3 regions of the Priestia sp. JSM ZJ58 genome follow, and region 1 is predicted to be linked to each of the others. Evidence: riboswitches for the same ligand, from Rfam matches in the RefSeq annotation. Region 1 holds a riboswitch; each other region holds the start of a gene.

The links. Region 1 has a riboswitch for cobalamin ahead of ACH6EI_RS09585 (cobyric acid synthase). Riboswitches for the same ligand answer to the same signal wherever they lie in the genome.
Region 2: it holds a riboswitch for cobalamin, as region 1 does, so the genes downstream of both, ACH6EI_RS11265 ((2Fe-2S) ferredoxin domain-containing protein) here and ACH6EI_RS09585 (cobyric acid synthase) in region 1, are expected to answer to the same signal.
Region 3: it holds a riboswitch for cobalamin, as region 1 does, so the genes downstream of both, nikA (nickel ABC transporter substrate-binding protein) here and ACH6EI_RS09585 (cobyric acid synthase) in region 1, are expected to answer to the same signal.

What each region holds. Positions count from the first base shown of each region.
Region 1 covers NZ_JBISEM010000001.1:1,786,286-1,792,077, reverse strand. Annotated here, with positions in the region: gene ACH6EI_RS09595 (ABC transporter ATP-binding protein) at 1-495, opposite strand, end outside; gene ACH6EI_RS09590 (FecCD family ABC transporter permease) at 492-1,550, opposite strand; gene ACH6EI_RS09585 (cobyric acid synthase) at 1,756-3,282, opposite strand; cobalamin riboswitch at 3,375-3,554, opposite strand; gene ACH6EI_RS09580 (YdcF family protein) at 3,702-4,265, shown strand; gene ACH6EI_RS09575 (APC family permease) at 4,324-5,792, opposite strand, start outside.
Region 2 covers NZ_JBISEM010000001.1:2,116,255-2,122,046, forward strand. Annotated here, with positions in the region: gene ACH6EI_RS11250 (cation:dicarboxylate symporter family transporter) at 1-61, shown strand, start outside; gene ACH6EI_RS11255 (M42 family metallopeptidase) at 169-1,206, shown strand; gene ACH6EI_RS11260 (hypothetical protein) at 1,559-1,717, shown strand; cobalamin riboswitch at 1,864-2,042, shown strand; cobalamin riboswitch at 2,161-2,340, shown strand; gene ACH6EI_RS11265 ((2Fe-2S) ferredoxin domain-containing protein) at 2,442-2,822, shown strand; gene cobJ (precorrin-3B C(17)-methyltransferase) at 2,836-4,458, shown strand; gene ACH6EI_RS11275 (sirohydrochlorin chelatase) at 4,476-5,396, shown strand; gene cobK (precorrin-6A reductase) at 5,393-5,792, shown strand, end outside.
Region 3 covers NZ_JBISEM010000005.1:100,747-106,538, reverse strand. Annotated here, with positions in the region: gene ACH6EI_RS25400 (TRM11 family SAM-dependent methyltransferase) at 1-541, opposite strand, end outside; gene ACH6EI_RS25395 (hypothetical protein) at 802-960, shown strand; gene ACH6EI_RS25390 (tautomerase family protein) at 1,128-1,517, shown strand; gene ftsZ (cell division protein FtsZ) at 1,877-2,881, shown strand; cobalamin riboswitch at 2,884-3,074, shown strand; gene nikA (nickel ABC transporter substrate-binding protein) at 3,218-4,759, shown strand; gene ACH6EI_RS25375 (GNAT family N-acetyltransferase) at 4,829-5,356, shown strand.

The DNA.
Region 1 (5,792 bases):
ATCAAGAAGTAAGTAGTCAGGTTCTTGCGCCAGTGCTTTAGCAAGTAAAACCCGCTGTTTTTCTCCACCGCTCAGCGATTGAAAGGTATGATTTCGATAGTGCCAGACGTTTGTTAATTTCATCACGCTTTCTACCACTTCTTCATCCTGTGCTGATACAGTGCTAAACAAACCTTTTGCCTGATAAGGATAACGTCCCAGTGAAACAATTTCTTGAACCGTAAATTCTAATCCAATTTGATTTTCTTGCGTCATGACTGCAACTTTTTGCGCCAGTTGTTTTGGTGAATAAGCCTTCACTGACTTCCCTTCTACCTTCACTTCTCCTGATTGAGTGGTTAATACATTCATAATTAAGCGAATAAGCGTTGTTTTTCCGCTTCCATTTGGTCCTAGTAAAGCAACAAAAGAACCTTTGTCTACGGTGAACGTGATGTCACGAACGGTCGGTTTCTGTTTATCGTATCCTCCCGTCACATTATATAGTTCAATCATGATATTCCTCTTTTCCGCATACGTTCTTTTACAAGCAGCAGCGTAAAAATTGGCGAACCAATTAAGGCGGTTACGACTCCAATCGGCAGTTCACGAGGTTCTAATATCGTTCTTGCTAATAAATCGGCTAAAACCAAATAACTTCCTCCGATTAAAATAGAAAGCGGCAGTACATGCTTATGATTAGCTCCCGCTACGAGACGCACTACGTGGGGAATAACTAAGCCAACAAATCCAATTGCCCCAGATACTGATACCGCAGCCCCGGTTAATACGGATGCACCTATTAAAATCATTCTTTTTTTCTTCTTTACGTCTATCCCCATAAATTGAGCGGATTGATCGCCAAATGCTAAGCCGTTCAGCTCTTTCACATGTAACAGCAGCATAATCGTACCGACTAAAAAGAACGGCCCTAAAATTTGAATATGCGACCATCCTCTCATTGATACGCTTCCCATTAGCCAATATAAAACCTGCCTTACATCTTCTTCAGGAGAAAGAGCTACAATTAATGAAATAAGCGCGCTCATAAAGGATGATAAAATAATCCCCGCTAAGATGATGGTTTCATTGGCCAAATTGCCGCTTGCGAGTTTCGTAATACCAAAAACTAAAAGAAGAGTAATAAAACCAGATACGATGCCGACTACAGGCAGCGTGAAGATAGACAAACCAAAAATACTCCAGTGAAAATAAATTGCCATGACAGAGCCAAGGGTTGCACCTGAGGAAACTCCGATCGTGTAAGGATCCGCAAGAGAGTTTCTTAATAGCCCTTGAAAGGCAGCCCCTGCTATTGAAAGCGAAGCTCCTACTAAAAATGCCACCAGTACTCTTGGAAAACGAATTTGCCAAATGATTAAATCCATGTTTTCCGGACCATGATATAAGGATAGTCCGGTAAGGTGGCCAATAATAATTTTGATTGTATCTCCTACGGTTAACGAAACTGTACCAATAAATACTCCCATAATCACCGAAGTACATACAATAAATAAACTGACTATGTATAAAATAGATGCTTTGTTTAAAAAAATACGTTTAAAAATCAATACTTTCAGCTCCTCTAGGAAACGAGGCGTGATGTTTTACATTACATTAACCATTCATTTTCCTGTCCATAAACCATGTTTCCATCCTACATAGTATTGGAAACAATCATCTTTTATTTGTTACGAGTGCTAGACTGTTGAACTAGGCAACGTAGAATAGCGTACTAAAGTTCTCGGTGAAAAAACAAGCGAAAACCTCTACAAGCTACACTTTTTGTGCTTGCTCCGGGCTTTTATAGTTGTCTATTAAATGATACAGCTTTTCCATATCTACAGCTTCTCTCACATATGCTGCTGCTTTTGAAAAAGACTCCTCTTTTTGCAGGCGACTGTTGAATGTATCCGTAATAGGCGGCAATTTTTTATGTTTACGAATTTGATTAAGCAAAGCTCTGCGCAAAGCATCGTTATGAAACACATCATGAACATACGTGCCAATGATGTTGTCTTTAACCGTTCCTTCTTTTTGATCATCTACCACCGCAAAGGCTTCCGTCATGCTTTTAGAAATCGTCTTTCCCATATGAATTTCATAGCCTTCAATTGAAACCTTCTCACTCTCTAACTGAACATATCCAGAAACTCTTTCTGTTTTTTTGCTGGTTGTCATAACGGTTTCCACTGGAAGCAAACACAGCCCTTTAATAGATTCAATCCGGGACTCTACTGCATCGGGGTCCGTAATTGTCTCGCCTAACATTTGATATCCCCCGCAGATGCCAATAACGTGAGCGTTCGTTGCGTTCAAGACTTGATTAATGGCTAGATCCAGGCCGCTTTCTTGTAAAAACTGCGCATCTTCAATCGTATTTTTGCTTCCTGGTAAAACAATTAAATCAGGCGTACCTAGTTGTGATGGCTTGGTTACAAGTCTCACATGACAGTCTTCTTCTAAGCTTAGAGGATCAATGTCCGTAAAATTTGAGATGCGAGGATACGAGATAACCGCAATATCGATTTCTTTTAACGGATTCACAAGCGTTGAGTAATTTCTGAGTGATAGCGAATCTTCAGCGTCAATTTCCACGTCGTGCATATAAGGAATCACTCCTAGTACCGGAACTCCCGTGTATTCTTCAAACCACTTCAACCCCGGTTTTAAAAGCTCTAAGTCTCCTCGGAATTTATTGATTAACACTCCAATTACTCTAGGTTTATGTTCATCTGGAAGCAATTGAAGAGTACCCACCAGACTCGCAAAAACCCCTCCTTTATCAATATCTCCTACTAACACAACAGGCGCTTGGGCTATCTTTGCTACGCGCATATTTACCAGTTCCCGATCGTTCAAATTGACTTCAGCAGGACTTCCAGCACCTTCAATCACAATTCGATCATAATGACTGGCAAGCTCTTTATAAGACTCAGTGATAACGTTCAAACCTTCATTAAAAAATTCTTGCCGATACTGAAAAGCAAACATATTACGAAGCGGCTTTCCATGAACGACAATTTGAGATTCATGATCACGAGTTGGTTTAATTAAAATAGGGTTCATATTAGTTGTTGCTTCTACTCCAGCAGCTTCTGCTTGAATTCCCTGCGCTCTGCCAATTTCTTTTCCATCCATTGTAATGTATGAATTGAGCGCCATGTTTTGCGATTTAAACGGTGCAGTTTGATAGCCGTCTTCTTTAAAAATACGGCAAAATGCTGTAGCAATCATGCTTTTTCCAGCGTCTGAATGCGTTCCTTGAATCATAAGAGGTTTTCCTTTTTTCACTTTATCCACTCCCTACCACATAAAAAAACCTTAACTGTAAAAGTCAAGGTTTGGTCATGCGCTCATTAACACATTGTCTTGACTTATTTCTCCCACCGAAAAATAAGGGGTTTTTAAAAGCAGGTCTCCTGGCTTATGCTTCATTTTACTTCTGCACCCTTCCTAGTTTGACTAGTGGGTCTTTGCAGGTTCATCCACATTTACAGTAGCGGGGGCTGCACCGGATTCTCACCGATTTCCCTATTATCCTCCTTAGAGGCACTTTTAAAATCATTTATTCTTTATTGTAACGAATTTTATAGCCATTCACAATAACGATTTTCTTCTATTATTATATATTACTGTGTTTATACTTATTTGGGTCTCGTATGCTATAATAACAATTATTTTCCAAACATCTTATGAAATAGCTAGGAAGGTGCTCACAGTTGAAGAAAAAAATGATTTATACCTTTATTGGTTCGCTTGTTCTTTATATAGTAATTATATCTTTTTGTATGTATCAAACTGCTCACAAGTCTGTTCCACAAAACGCAGATTATGTCCTCGTTTTAGGTTCTAAAGTAGATGGTGATCAAATGTCTCCTAGTTTAAAAGAGCGAGCAAAAACAGCTTTATCTTATTTAAAGACTCATAAACAAACAAAAGTTATCGTAACGGGTGGAAAAGGATCTGATGAAGAAATTTCTGAAGCAGAGGCAGCCTACCGTTTTCTACGAAAAGCAGGAATTAAAAAGAATCGAATTATAAAAGAGGGTCAGTCAACTTCTACTTTTGAGAATTTTACTTTCACCAAAAAGAAAGTTGATATTCAAGATAAACGAATCGTGCTTGTTAGCAGTGATTTTCATCTGTTTCGCGCTTCTATTATTGCAAAGCGCCAAGGTTTTGATGTTTATCCTTTAGGCGCAAAGACACCAAATTCAATTAAACTTCAAGCCTACTTTCGTGAGTATGCTGCTATATTAAAAACATGGCTGTTTGATAAATAAATAGAGTACACGCCTATACAAACGAAAAACACGGCATGAATTCATGCCGTGTTTTTTATTAATCATCTGTATCGATAACTGCTTTTGGTAAACCTGTGTATTTCGCCCAGTAGAAAATACCGAGTGAAACAAGAGCAATTAAAATTAAGTCAAGTGGGTTGCTTAACACACCTTGTCCTCCACCAAATGAACCTAGATAAGAGATAACAAGCATAATAATATAATAAGCAACTAGCCACCAAGCAGATTTAAGCTGCTGTGCAAATTTCACAACGTCAGTTGGTACGTATTTCTTAAACGCTACGTAGATAACAACCATTAGAAGCTGTGATCCTAGCAGCCAAGAAATTGTTGTCCATCCTGACCAGTATACGATGTATGAACAGAAGATAAATGAAACAGGAGCAATAATGCTCATGCCTTTTAATTTGAAAGGTTTTTTAAGATCTTTTGCATTTACTCTGAATGCTGCAGCTGAAATTGGTGCGATAGCATAAGACAGAATAAGTGCTACTGAACATACGTTTACTAGCGCTTCCCAAGAAGGAAATGGCAGTGTCCAGAATACGGACATTCCAAATGATAGCCATAGTGACGCACGTGGAATTCCTGTTTTCTTATCTACTTTTGAGAAACGTTTAAATAGTGTTCCATTACGAGACCAAGCATAAACTAGACGAGAAGTTGTATTCATAAAGATGTTTCCGTTACCGCCTGGTGATAAAATAGCATCAAAAATAACAAGCGTTACTAACCAGCCAAGGCCTAAAATAAGTGCAATATCTTTAAATGGTAAAGAGAATTGCTCTTGAATTGTTCCCCATCCTCCTGATAGCATATCAGCCGGGATGTTACCGATGAACAATACTTGCAGTGCTGTGTAAATAATCGCTGAAAGTACAATACAGATAATTAGCGCGATTGGAATATTACGCTGCGGATTTTTAACTTCACTGGCTACCGAAACAATAGGGTGAAGTCCTAAGTAAGCAAACATAACGCCACCTGTTGAAATGGCTGCTTGAATACCATTAAAACCAAACGGAGCAAAATCGCCAGTTGTAAAGTTAGCTGATTTGAAGTGATAAGCTAACACGACGATAATTGTAAGAGGAACCGCATATTTAAACACAGATATAATGACATTTGACTTAGCAAATGCTTTTACACTTACGTAGTTAATAATGAAAAATAGTGTTAATAACGCGAACTGGAATAGCCATCCAATCGTTGTAGGCGATTCAGAACCATGTTTAGTTAGACCAGGAATCCATACAGCAACATACTGACGTACAGCTGTTACCTCAATGGCAATTAAACTTGTATAAGCAATAATGGTAATGAATGAAATTAAGTAACCTACTAAATGACCATGTGAATAAACCGGATAACGGATAATTCCACCGGTACGCGGCAGCGCTGCTCCAAGTTCAGCATACACTAAGCCGATAAGTAAAATAATGACTCCGCCAATCAGCCACGAAAAACTTCCGGCTGGACCAGCCTTTGACGCCACGTTACTAACCG
Region 2 (5,792 bases), 330 kb from region 1:
GTTTGATAAGCAAAAATCATTAAATTACACAAATGAATTAAAGAAATCAAACATAGCTTAAAACAAAAAAGCCGGGCAGCTGCCTGGCTTTTTTGTTTGGAGCTGCCTGTTATCTTTTTTGAAACATATGGTAAAATAAAAGAAATGAGAGACAAAGGAAGTGTCATAATGACGGAAACTGTTCAGTTAATTAAAAAGCTTGTTTCGATTCCCAGTCCTTCTGGAAATACAGAAAAGGTGATTTCATTTGTCGAAGACTATGTAAAAGAGCTAAATATTCAAACGTATCGCAATCGAAAAGGAGGCTTAGTCGCTACTATTCCCGGTAAAGATACGGATCATCACCGCATGCTGACGGCTCATGTCGATACATTAGGTGCTATGGTAAAAGAAATCAAACCGAGTGGACGTCTGAAAATCGACTTGATTGGAGGGTTCCGCTACAATTCCATTGAAGGAGAATATTGTGAAATCGAAACGTCAGCAGGAGAAGTATTTACAGGGACCATCCTTATGCATCAAACATCTGTTCATGTGTATAAAGATGCAGGTAAAGCTGAGCGAAATCAAGATAATATAGAAATTCGATTGGATGAAAAAGTACATAGCGCAGAAGATGTTCGCAGTCTTGGAATTGAAGTCGGCGACTTTGTTTCGTTTGATCCTCGTGTAGAAATAACAAAAAGCGGTTTTATTAAATCTCGTCATCTCGATGATAAAGCAAGCGTAGCTTTATTGCTTCAGCTCATGAAAACAATTCAAGAAGAGCAGATCGAACTGCCATACACTACGCACTTTCTTATTTCAAATAATGAAGAAATTGGATACGGAGGAAATTCTAATATTACGCCTCAAACGGTAGAATACTTAGCGGTTGATATGGGTGCCATGGGAGATGGACAATCTACTGATGAATACACCGTGTCTATTTGTGTAAAAGATTCAAGCGGCCCATATCATTACGGTTTGAGAAAGCATTTGGTGGAGCTAGCTAAGCAGCATGATATTCAGTACAAATTAGATATTTATCCGTTTTACGGATCAGATGCTTCTGCTGCTATTCGTGCCGGGCATGACATCGTACACGGCTTAATTGGTCCAGGAATTGATTCTTCTCATGCGTTTGAGAGAACGCATCAAGATTCATTAAACCATACGTACAAGCTTCTTTACCACTATGTGCAATCGAACATGGTTCTGCTTTAAGAAAGGAATATTTAATTAGTGTATTTTTATGCAAAACAAAGAGCAGGACGGGACTGTGATGTCTGTACTTTCCTTTCCTAAAAAAGAAGCCGGCTGTCCGGCTTCTTTTTTTAATAAATACTATATATTTTTTTACTGGTGAAGCAACAGTTGGTAAAAAAAGCACCTTTTTTAAAGAGGTATAATACGGCTTAAACCTTTTGTACATTTTGTTCATTTACAGAAGTTAAAATGTTTTTAAATTTTTAAAAGTTTCTTGTGACAAGTTTTGTAGAATGGGTTTTCAAAAGGATATGGTTTCGTCATAATGTGGATATAGCGATCACTACAATAATCGGAGGCGAATCTTTTCATGTGGGTACTGACGGTATATGCTGGAAAAGAAATGAAAATGTTTGAATTTGAAACTGAAACGCAGGCGAGAGAAGCTTTTGCAAAAACAAATGGCTGTAAAGTTCTTTCAGAAGTCGTGTATTATAATGATCCTCATTTAACATTAGTAGCTATATAATGAAAAAACAAGAGCTGACTTTATGCTCTTGTTTTTTCATAGCTTCTTGTATCTTACGAAAAGAATAGAGTTGAAATAAAAAAAAATGTACGCTATGATATGGTAGTTACTTCTATTATTCTGATAGTTTAAAAGGTTCATATATATCAAACAGCAACAGTAAAGATGCCAAGAAGGCTTAATAGGGAAACTGGTGAAAGACCAGTACTGCCCCCGCAACTGTAAGTGTGGACGAACGAGTATAACCACTGTGGAAAAATCACGGGAAGGTTCTCAAGTAGAATGATACACAAGTCAGGAGACCTGTCTTTATTGTGAAGTTTCTATTTCTCCGGGGAGCGGGAAGGGAAACGTTGGCTTAAAGTGGCATTCGTGTACACTTTTATTCTGACGTTTTACCCGCTCGCATATTAGCGAAGCGGGTTTTTCTCGTAGCACAAAACTACATATCGTGCAAAAAAGGTGCGCAATGTTCACATTGCGTTAAATGGGAAGTCTGGTGTGAAGCCAGCGCGGTACCCGCCACTGTGAAGAGGAGCTGATTGCATATGCCACTGTATTCGGGAAGGCGCAATCAAGTGATGAATCGAAGTCAGGAAACCAGCCTTTTTCTAATGCGAAGCTTACCCTACGGGATATAGGTGGAAGTGCAAAAACTTAGTTTGAATTTTTCTGCGCCTCTATCATTGATAGAGGCGTTTTTTTAGTAAAGGAGCGAATAAGTGTGACGACGTGGAACTTAAATGGAACAAAACATCACGTATTGATTTGTAATGGAAGCAGCTGTATGAGAAAAGGTGGAGAAGAAGCCACGCAAGCTATTCGAAATAAAGTGACTGAACTGAATCTAGATGAAGCGGTTCACACAACCCGTACGCGCTGTAACGGAAGATGCAAAGATGCTCCTGTAGCTATCGTGTACCCTTCAGGAGATTGGTACAAGCAGGTCACTGAAAACGTAGCTCATCGAATTGTTGAAGAACATTTAGCAGGAGGCTGCAGTATAAAGGAATCACTTATTTATGAATATGATCAAAACGGTTTTGTTTCTCCGGAAAAGAGTGACTCCATAGAAGGAATTGACAAAGTAAAAAGTAACGCATAAAGGAGGAGCTAGCATGAAAGGTAAACTGTTAGTTATTGGATTCGGCCCAGGAAGCTTTGAACATATTACACAGCGAGCAAGAGAAGCCATTCAAGAAAGTGATATGATCATTGGTTATAAAACCTATGTGGAATTAATTCAAGGACTATTAACGAATCAGCAAATTATTAGTACAGGAATGACCGAAGAAGTAAGCCGTGCACAAGAAGCCGTAAAGCAAGCTGAAGCGGGAAAAACCGTGGCGGTCATTTCAAGCGGAGATGCAGGAGTATACGGAATGGCCGGCCTTGTGTATGAAGTGTTGATTGAAAAAGGATGGAAAAAAGAAACGGGCGTAGAGCTGGAAGTGATTCCTGGCATTTCGGCTATTAATTCATGCGCATCCCTCCTTGGGGCGCCCGTGATGCATGATGCCTGTACGATTAGTTTAAGTGACCACCTTACGCCTTGGGAGTTAATCGAAAAACGAATCGAAGCAGCTGCACAAGCAGATTTTGTAGTAGCTTTTTATAATCCGAAAAGCGGAAGACGCACAAGACAAATTGTGGAAGCGCAAAGGATTTTATTAAAATACCGTTCCCCCGATACGCCTGTTGGTCTTGTGAAAAGCGCTTATCGTGACCGTGAAGAAGTGGTAATGACCAATTTAAAAGACATGTTAAATCATGAAATAGGCATGCTGACTACCGTTGTTGTCGGAAATTCATCTACGTTCTTTTACGATGACTTAATGATTACACCGCGCGGGTATCAGCGTAAATATACCCTCAACCAAACAGAGCAGCCGCTAAGACCGCATCAGCGACTTCGAAAAGAAGCAGAACCATGGGCTCTTGATCAAGAGGAGACTGTAAAGCAAACGGCTTCAGCTATTGAAGATGTTCAGAACACAAAAGAAGAAAAAGCAGCTTCACGAGCTCTGGCAGAAGAAGCGCTTCAAGCAATTTTAGGTGAAACTACTTCACCGGTCGTACACCAGCCAATTGAGTCTATTTTTGAAGTGGCAGTTAGTCCAGGGCTTGCAAATAAGAAGTTTACGCCCGTTCAAATGACAACACTAGCAGAAGTTGTTGGTGAAAAAGGTACGATGGAGTATACGCCTGACCATCAAATCAAACTGCAAATTCCAACGGCTCAGCCAGATGTGATTATTAAAAAGCTCCAATCAGCTTCCTTTTTACTATCTCCAGTCGGAGACGTGTTTACAATTAAAGCGTGTGATTTTTGTGATGGAGAAAAAAGTGACGCCATCCCGCATACGGAACAATTACAAAAGCGTCTCGGTGGAATGGACATGCCAAAAGAGCTGAAGCTTGGTATTAATGGATGCGGTATGGCCTGTTACGGTGCTGTTCAAGAAGATATCGGCATTGTCTACAGAAAAGGTGCGTTTGACTTATTTTTAGGGGCTAAAACGGTTGGACGAAACGCCCATTCAGGTCAAATTGTGGCGGAAGGCATAGCGCCCGATGACATTGTTGAAATAGTGGAGAACATTGTCCATGAATATAAAGAAAAAGGTCATCCAAATGAGCGGTTTCATAAATTCTTTAAGCGTGTGAAGAATGTTTATGGATTCGACTATCAAGATATAACACCAAAAATAAAAGTAGAACCAGCTCCGTGTGGAGATTAAAAATGGGAGGGCATTATATGAAATCAGTTTTATTTGTCGGTCATGGAAGTAGAGATCCTGAAGGGAACGATCAAATTCGCGAGTTTATCTCGACTATGAAGCATGATTGGGACCCATCTATTTTAGTAGAAACGTGTTTTCTAGAGTTTGAACGTCCGAATGTAAGTCAAGGCATTGATACATGTGTGGCAAAAGGAGCGACAGATGTAGTTGTAGTTCCAATTATGCTCTTGCCAGCTGGCCACTCAAAAATACATATTCCGGCGGCTATAGATGAAGCTAAGGAAAAATATCCACACGTAAACTTCGTGTACGGACGTCCCATTGGCGTTCATGAAGAAGCCCTTGAAATTTTAAAAACGAGATTACAAGAATCAGGAGAAAATTTAGAAACTCCAGCTGAAGACACGGCTGTTATTGTCTTAGGGCGAGGAGGAAGCGATCCTGATGCAAACAGTGATTTATATAAAATTACGCGCCTTCTTTGGGAAAAAACAAACTACAAAATCGTCGAAACTTCTTTTATGGGCGTGACCGCTCCATTGATTGATGAAGGAGTGGAACGATGTTTAAAACTGGGCGCTAAAAAAGTGGTTATTCTCCCGTATTTCTTATTTACAGGAGTACTAATTAAGCGTTTGGAAGAAATGGTGAAGCAGTATAAAATGCAGCATGAAAACATTGAGTTTAAGCTAGCCGGCTATTTCGGTTTTCATCCAAAACTGCAGACAATTTTAAAAGAACGTGCTGAAGAAGGATTAGAAGGCGAAGTGAAAATGAACTGCGATACATGTCAATATCGCCTCGGCATTATGGAGCATATTGATCACCATCATCATCACGATCATGATCACGGGCACCATCACCACGATCACCATCACCACGATCACCATCATGACCATCACCACCATGAAGATAAGGTCGGCGAGTTAAAATGATTTTATTGTTAGCGGGAACTAGCGATGCACGTGCATTAGCTGTTCAAGTGAAAAAAGAAGGTTACGACGTTACGGCGACGGTTGTAACCGACAATGCAGCAATCGAATTACAGCGAGCAGAAGTGAAAGTGAAAATTGGACGTCTCACACAAGAAGATATGATGACTTTTATAAACGAACATGGTGTAAAAGCTATTGTGGATGCAAGTCACCCCTTTGCCGAAGAAGCATCTAAAAACGCCATCGGTGCGGCTGCTGAAACATCGATTCCTTACATACGCTATGAGCGGGCTTCGCAGGCTTTTACCTACGACAATATGACGATGGTTTCTACGTATGAAGAAGCAGCTGAAGTAGCAGCTGAGAAAAAAGGAGTTATTATGCTGACAACAGGCA
Region 3 (5,792 bases), on a different contig from region 1:
GCTTTGGAACGGCAATGTTAGCTACAGCTCTTGCAAGGCGGGTACTGAGTGCCGTAGAGTATTCACGCGGTTTCTTCAAATGATGCAGCCATACAGCTTCGCTTTTTTGATATTTTCCAAAATACCAGCGTCCTCCAAATGGAACAATTCCAAACAAATGGTCAGGGTTATGCAAGTCTGCTTCTGCTACAAAATGCCAACCCACATCACGTTCAATCGCACGCTGACCTTTATAGCTTATTTTTTGATCTTTTTCTAAGTCATTAATTTTCATAAAAATGAGTTTAAATGTTTGATCTCCAAGGTCAATATCTTCTACTTGTTTGCAAATATCTGCAAGGTCATCTGATTCATACATAATATCTAATCGCTCTTTGATAAAAGGGCTTCTGCTTGGATCAAGTTTAACGGCGCTTTTTATGATAGGTTTCTCAGTTTCAATTTCAAAAAGAGAGCGTCTCTCTAATTGACATAGTGAGAGTTCCTCTTCGCTGCATGCGTATGTGTAGATATACTGAGGCAGCTGCGTATGGTTATTCAATATCGTATCATCCTTTATCGTATCTAATTATCCTTCTTCTCAAACAATAGCGAGAAAAGAAGAGAAAAGCAACGAATTTAAATATATTTGGCTGTGAATACTAAATTGAAGCGCTACATAGTCCACTTATTTGACAAAACATGCTAAAATAACTGATGATAACCTGCATGTGCTGCTGTTTATACAAAAGAACTGGATCAAGGTTTCTCAAAAATCATTTATACACTGCTGACATTTTGATGAATAGGAGAGGCTACGTGATGTCTAAAAGTGATCATGAAAAGCAACAGATGAGTCGGGCTGATATGAAAAAACAAGCTAAAACATCCTCGCAAAACCTTGTGATGAACGTACTCATTGCCATTGTATCTGCATGTATTTTAGCTCTTATTATAAATATTTTTGTACTAATGAAATGAGCCGTTATGCTGCTCATTTCTTTTTATTAGGTTCAGCTTTTATTGAAGAGTTTGAGGTCTCTTTCACTAGAGAGCACATTGTGAATAGCGTATCTTTTTTTTACAAATGATAGTTGTGATATGATAAAGCAATAATACATTAGACAAAAAGCTGGAGGTTACTTAGTATGCCATTACTTAGATTTGATGTAATAGAAGGAAGAGACGAAAAAGAGTTAAAAACATTACTAGACGCTACTCATCGAGCGATGCTAGAAGCCTTTGGCGTCCCAGAACGCGATCGTTATCAAATTGTACATCAGCATCCTGCTCATGAAATGATTATTGAAGATACAGGTCTTGGCTTTGAGAGAAGCAAGGATTTGGTTATTATAAGTGTGACGAGCAAACAGCGAACAGAAGAGCAAAAACAAGCTCTTTACAAATTAATTGTAAAAGAGCTGGGAGAAAGCTGCGGAATTCAGCCAAGCGACATTATGATTTCAATTGTTGAAAACGGTAATGCTGACTGGAGCTTTGGTATGGGAGAAGCTCAATTCTTAACTGGGAAATTATAAAATGGTTTATTATCTAGAGAAGCCCTTATTTCTAAGGGCTTTTTCTCATTTTGTCTATAAAAATATTATTCTCTTAGTCACATCTTACTCAAAATTAAATACAGACATCTGTCAAATGAATGATACAATAAGCTTATATACCGTTTTGAGTGGGAAAACCAAAAAAGAGTTCGGCGTACTAACTTCGGAACAACAATAATTTTACATAAAGATGTAAAGATTTAAAGGTTAAAAGAGAAATGTATAAAATCTGTAAAACAAAAGAACAGTTACGCGTTAAACATAGGAGTAAAAGGTTCTTCACGTGTTTTTTCGGATAATAAGAGAAAGTAATTTTGATCATTGAGGAGGAACTTAGAATGTTTGGATTTGATGGAGATGTATCGCCATTAGTGCGAATTAAAGTAATTGGAGTCGGCGGTGGAGGAAATAACACCGTTAACCGTATGATTGAACATGGTGTACAAGGGGTAGAATTTATCGCCGTTAATACGGATGCTCAGGCGCTTAATTTATCTAAAGCAGATGTGAAAATGCAGATTGGTGCGGCATTAACGCGAGGATTAGGTGCAGGAGCTAATCCAGAAGTAGGAAGAGAAGCTGCAGAAGAAAGCAGAGAGCAAATTCAAGAAGTACTGCAAGGCGCAGATATGGTATTCGTAACAGCTGGCATGGGGGGAGGCACTGGTACTGGAGCAGCTCCGGTTATTGCCCAAATTGCCCGTGAACTAAATGCTTTAACAATTGGAGTAGTTACTCGTCCTTTCAAGTTTGAAGGAAATAAACGTACCAAGCAAGCAGTAGGCGGTATTACTGCGATGAATGAATCGGTAGATACCCTTATTGTCATTCCAAACGACCGTTTGCTTGAAATCGTTGATAAAAAGACACCTATGCTTGAAGCATTCCGTGAAGCAGATAATGTTCTTCGCCAAGGTATTCAAGGTATTTCAGATTTAATCGCTGTTCCAGGGCTGATTAACCTTGACTTTGCTGATGTAAAAACAATTATGTCTAATCAAGGATTTGCGCTTATGGGTATCGGACGAGCTTCGGGATCAGATCGAGCAATTGAAGCAGCGAAAAAAGCGATTTCTAGTCCGCTGCTAGATGCATCGATTGATGGAGCAAGAGGCGTGCTGCTGAACATTACGAGCGGCAGCAGCCTGAGTCTTTACGAAGTACAGGAAGCAGCAGATATTGTCACGTCCGCTTCTGATCAGGACTTAAATATGATTTTTGGATCTGTGATTAATGAAGATTTAAAGGACGAAATGATGGTAACCGTTATTGCCACTGGATTTGATGATAAAGATATTTCACCATCAGCTTCCACTTCTAGAGTTTCAAGAGCACGCTACTAAATTAAATAACCAGCTTTTATGGTGGCAATTGTTTTTCAATTGCCTTAAAAGGGAATCCGGTGAAAATCCGGAGCGGTCCCGCCACTGTAACAAGGAGCCTTATGTCAAAAAGCCACTGTCTATTTAGAGACGGGAAGGCGGTATAAGGCAGTGACTTGAAGCCAGGAGACCTGCCATAAATCGCAGCACACAATAACCTACGAGGATAGGGAGGTGTTTTGGCAGAATCAAAAATACGATAAACAAGGGATACGTTTATCTGAATTTGTTGTGAAGGCAAGCACTTCTTTTTAGAAGTGCTTTTTTTGTGTATTAAAATAGAAGGTGGAAAAATGAATGATAAATAATAAAAAACTTGTATCTATGATATTTCTCATGTTACTTTGCCTCACTGCTTGCGCTCCTAATGAAGAGAGCGTAAGTATAAAAGAAAGAAAGAAAACGGATAAAAGTGTGACGTTTTTATTTAATTTTACATCTGCAACGCTTGATCCTCATACGGACGATAATTATACAGCAGTTCGTGGGGGAGTAGGGGAGACGCTTGTTAAAATCAACGACGATTTAAAAATAAAGCCTTGGCTTGCTGAAAAGTGGGAAACGAAAGATAACGGCCTTACATGGACATTTATGATAAGAAAGAACATCACGTTTCAAAACGGAAAAGCGCTGGATGCAAATGCCGTTAAGTCTTCTCTTCAAAGAACGATAGACCAAAGTTATGCGATGAAAAACGCTTTAAATATTAAAGAAATGAAAGCGAACAGTCATGCGCTGACAATTACATTAAAAGAACCAATGCCTAAATTTCCTTCTGAATTAGTGCATCCAAATACAGCTATTATAGATGTTAATGCTTCTAATATAGCTAAGAAGCCCATTGGTACGGGTCCATTTCGCGTCTTGTCTTTTGATCAAGGAAATCAAGTAAAATTAGAAAGATATGAAAATTATTGGGGTGGAAAAGTGAAATTGAAAAGTGCGATCTTTGGATTTAACGAAGATGCTAATGCGCGAGTTGCTGCTCTTCAATCTGGAACAGCCGATATTATTTATCGCCCGCCTTTAGAAAGCTTGGGCACTTTACAAACAGATCCGTCTTTTAAAGTAAGTGGAGTACCTAGTGTGCGCACCCATTTATTGCTTTACAATCAAACTAATGACGCATTAAAAGACGAAAATGTAAGAAAAGCTATCGATACCTTATTGAACCGAAAAGAAATTGTTAGCAGCATCATGAACAATCAAGCGGCAGCGGCTCGAGGTCCATTTTTACCCCAATTTCCTTTTGCTGATAGTACTGCTAATGAGCAAAGAGGTATGACATCTGCTAAAAAATATTTAGAGAAAGCAGGCTATCAAATCAAAAATGACAAAGCAATCAAAAATGGAAAGCCACTATCGCTCTCTCTTGTCACATATAGTTCTTTGCCAGAACTGCCTTTAATTGCTCAGCTTATACAGTCTAATGCCAAAGAGTTAGGAATTACTATTAAGATTCACCTAGTTGAAGATAGCGATGAATATGTAATGGCAAAAGATGATTGGGATTTAGCATTGTACAGCCTTATCACAGCACCTAGAGGAGATGCCAGCTATTATTTAAGTACGAACTATTTGCCCGGCGGTGGTTTAAATGCCAGCCGGATTAATGATGATACGCTAACAAAAATGATAGAACAGTTAAATTCAACAGTAGATGACGCAAAACGAGATCAGTTAGCCAAACAAGCAACCGCTTTGATTAATAGAAAAATGCTGACGTCATCGATTGTACATCCAAACATTGTTGTTGCTTATAATCAAAAAGTGAAAAACTGGACAACAAATCCAAGCGAGTATTATATGCTGACTCAGCATTTAGACGTAACGCCGTAGTTAACATTGCAGCATAAGCAGAGAAAAGAAAAAGTATACAATGATCGCTAAAAGGATGTGACAGTAAACGTGCATGAAGTACAAATGTATCAAATTAAAGAAGTAAAAGAAAAGGATGCTGAAGTGATTCAGTTTGTCATGAATATGCGGAATGAGCTATTTCCTATGCTGGAAAAAAATCGGCTTCCTGTGGATTTGCTTCATTTTAATGAACATTACGTTCAAGCGAAAGACGCTGCTTTTTTTGCAGCTGTTACGGAAAATCAACAAGTAATTGGAACCATTGGTTTATACGCTTACGATGGACGGTTTCATGCATTAAAAGAGCGATATGAACATAGAACTGCAGCTGAGATTGTAAAATGCTATGTCGATCCAGCGTACCGGCGTCTAGGCATTGGACAGCAGCTGTTAAAAGCAGTTGAACAATTTGCCCAAAGTCATTTTTATGACACGCTGTATCTGCATACTCATCCTTTTTTACCTGGCGCTATTCCTTTTTGGGCTTCACAAGGCTTTATCAAAAGGCTAGCTGAACAGGATGAACCATGGAATACGCTGCACATGGACAGAAAAATACAACGAGTCGTAACGTAACGAGATCATACAGTAATTACCATGGAATCTGTATATGGGCTCATGCTATAATGAACGTAACTTACATTTATAGCCTGTAGGGCAAGTCCTTACAGAAAAGAACCACGTTTCGAATTGGCTGAAACGTGGTTCTTTTCTGTAAAAAACAAGTAACAAAATATTTTTAAAAATATATATGAAATCGCTTTCAAAATAATGAAATATATTATATAATTACTAGTGTTGTGTTGTACTTTGTTAGTGTTAAATCAATATCCTACATGTGTGAGCCGATTGCCTTATGGTAGTCGGCTTCCTTTTTTTATAGTAGGAGTCTAAAGGGAAACAGCGTTCGTTAAAATGGCTGTAATTGTCATGATAATAGTTGTCCCAAAGGCCCACTTGAAAAGAAAGAAAAGTAGCAATCATGCCAAACCCTAACAAAGAAAGCATTATC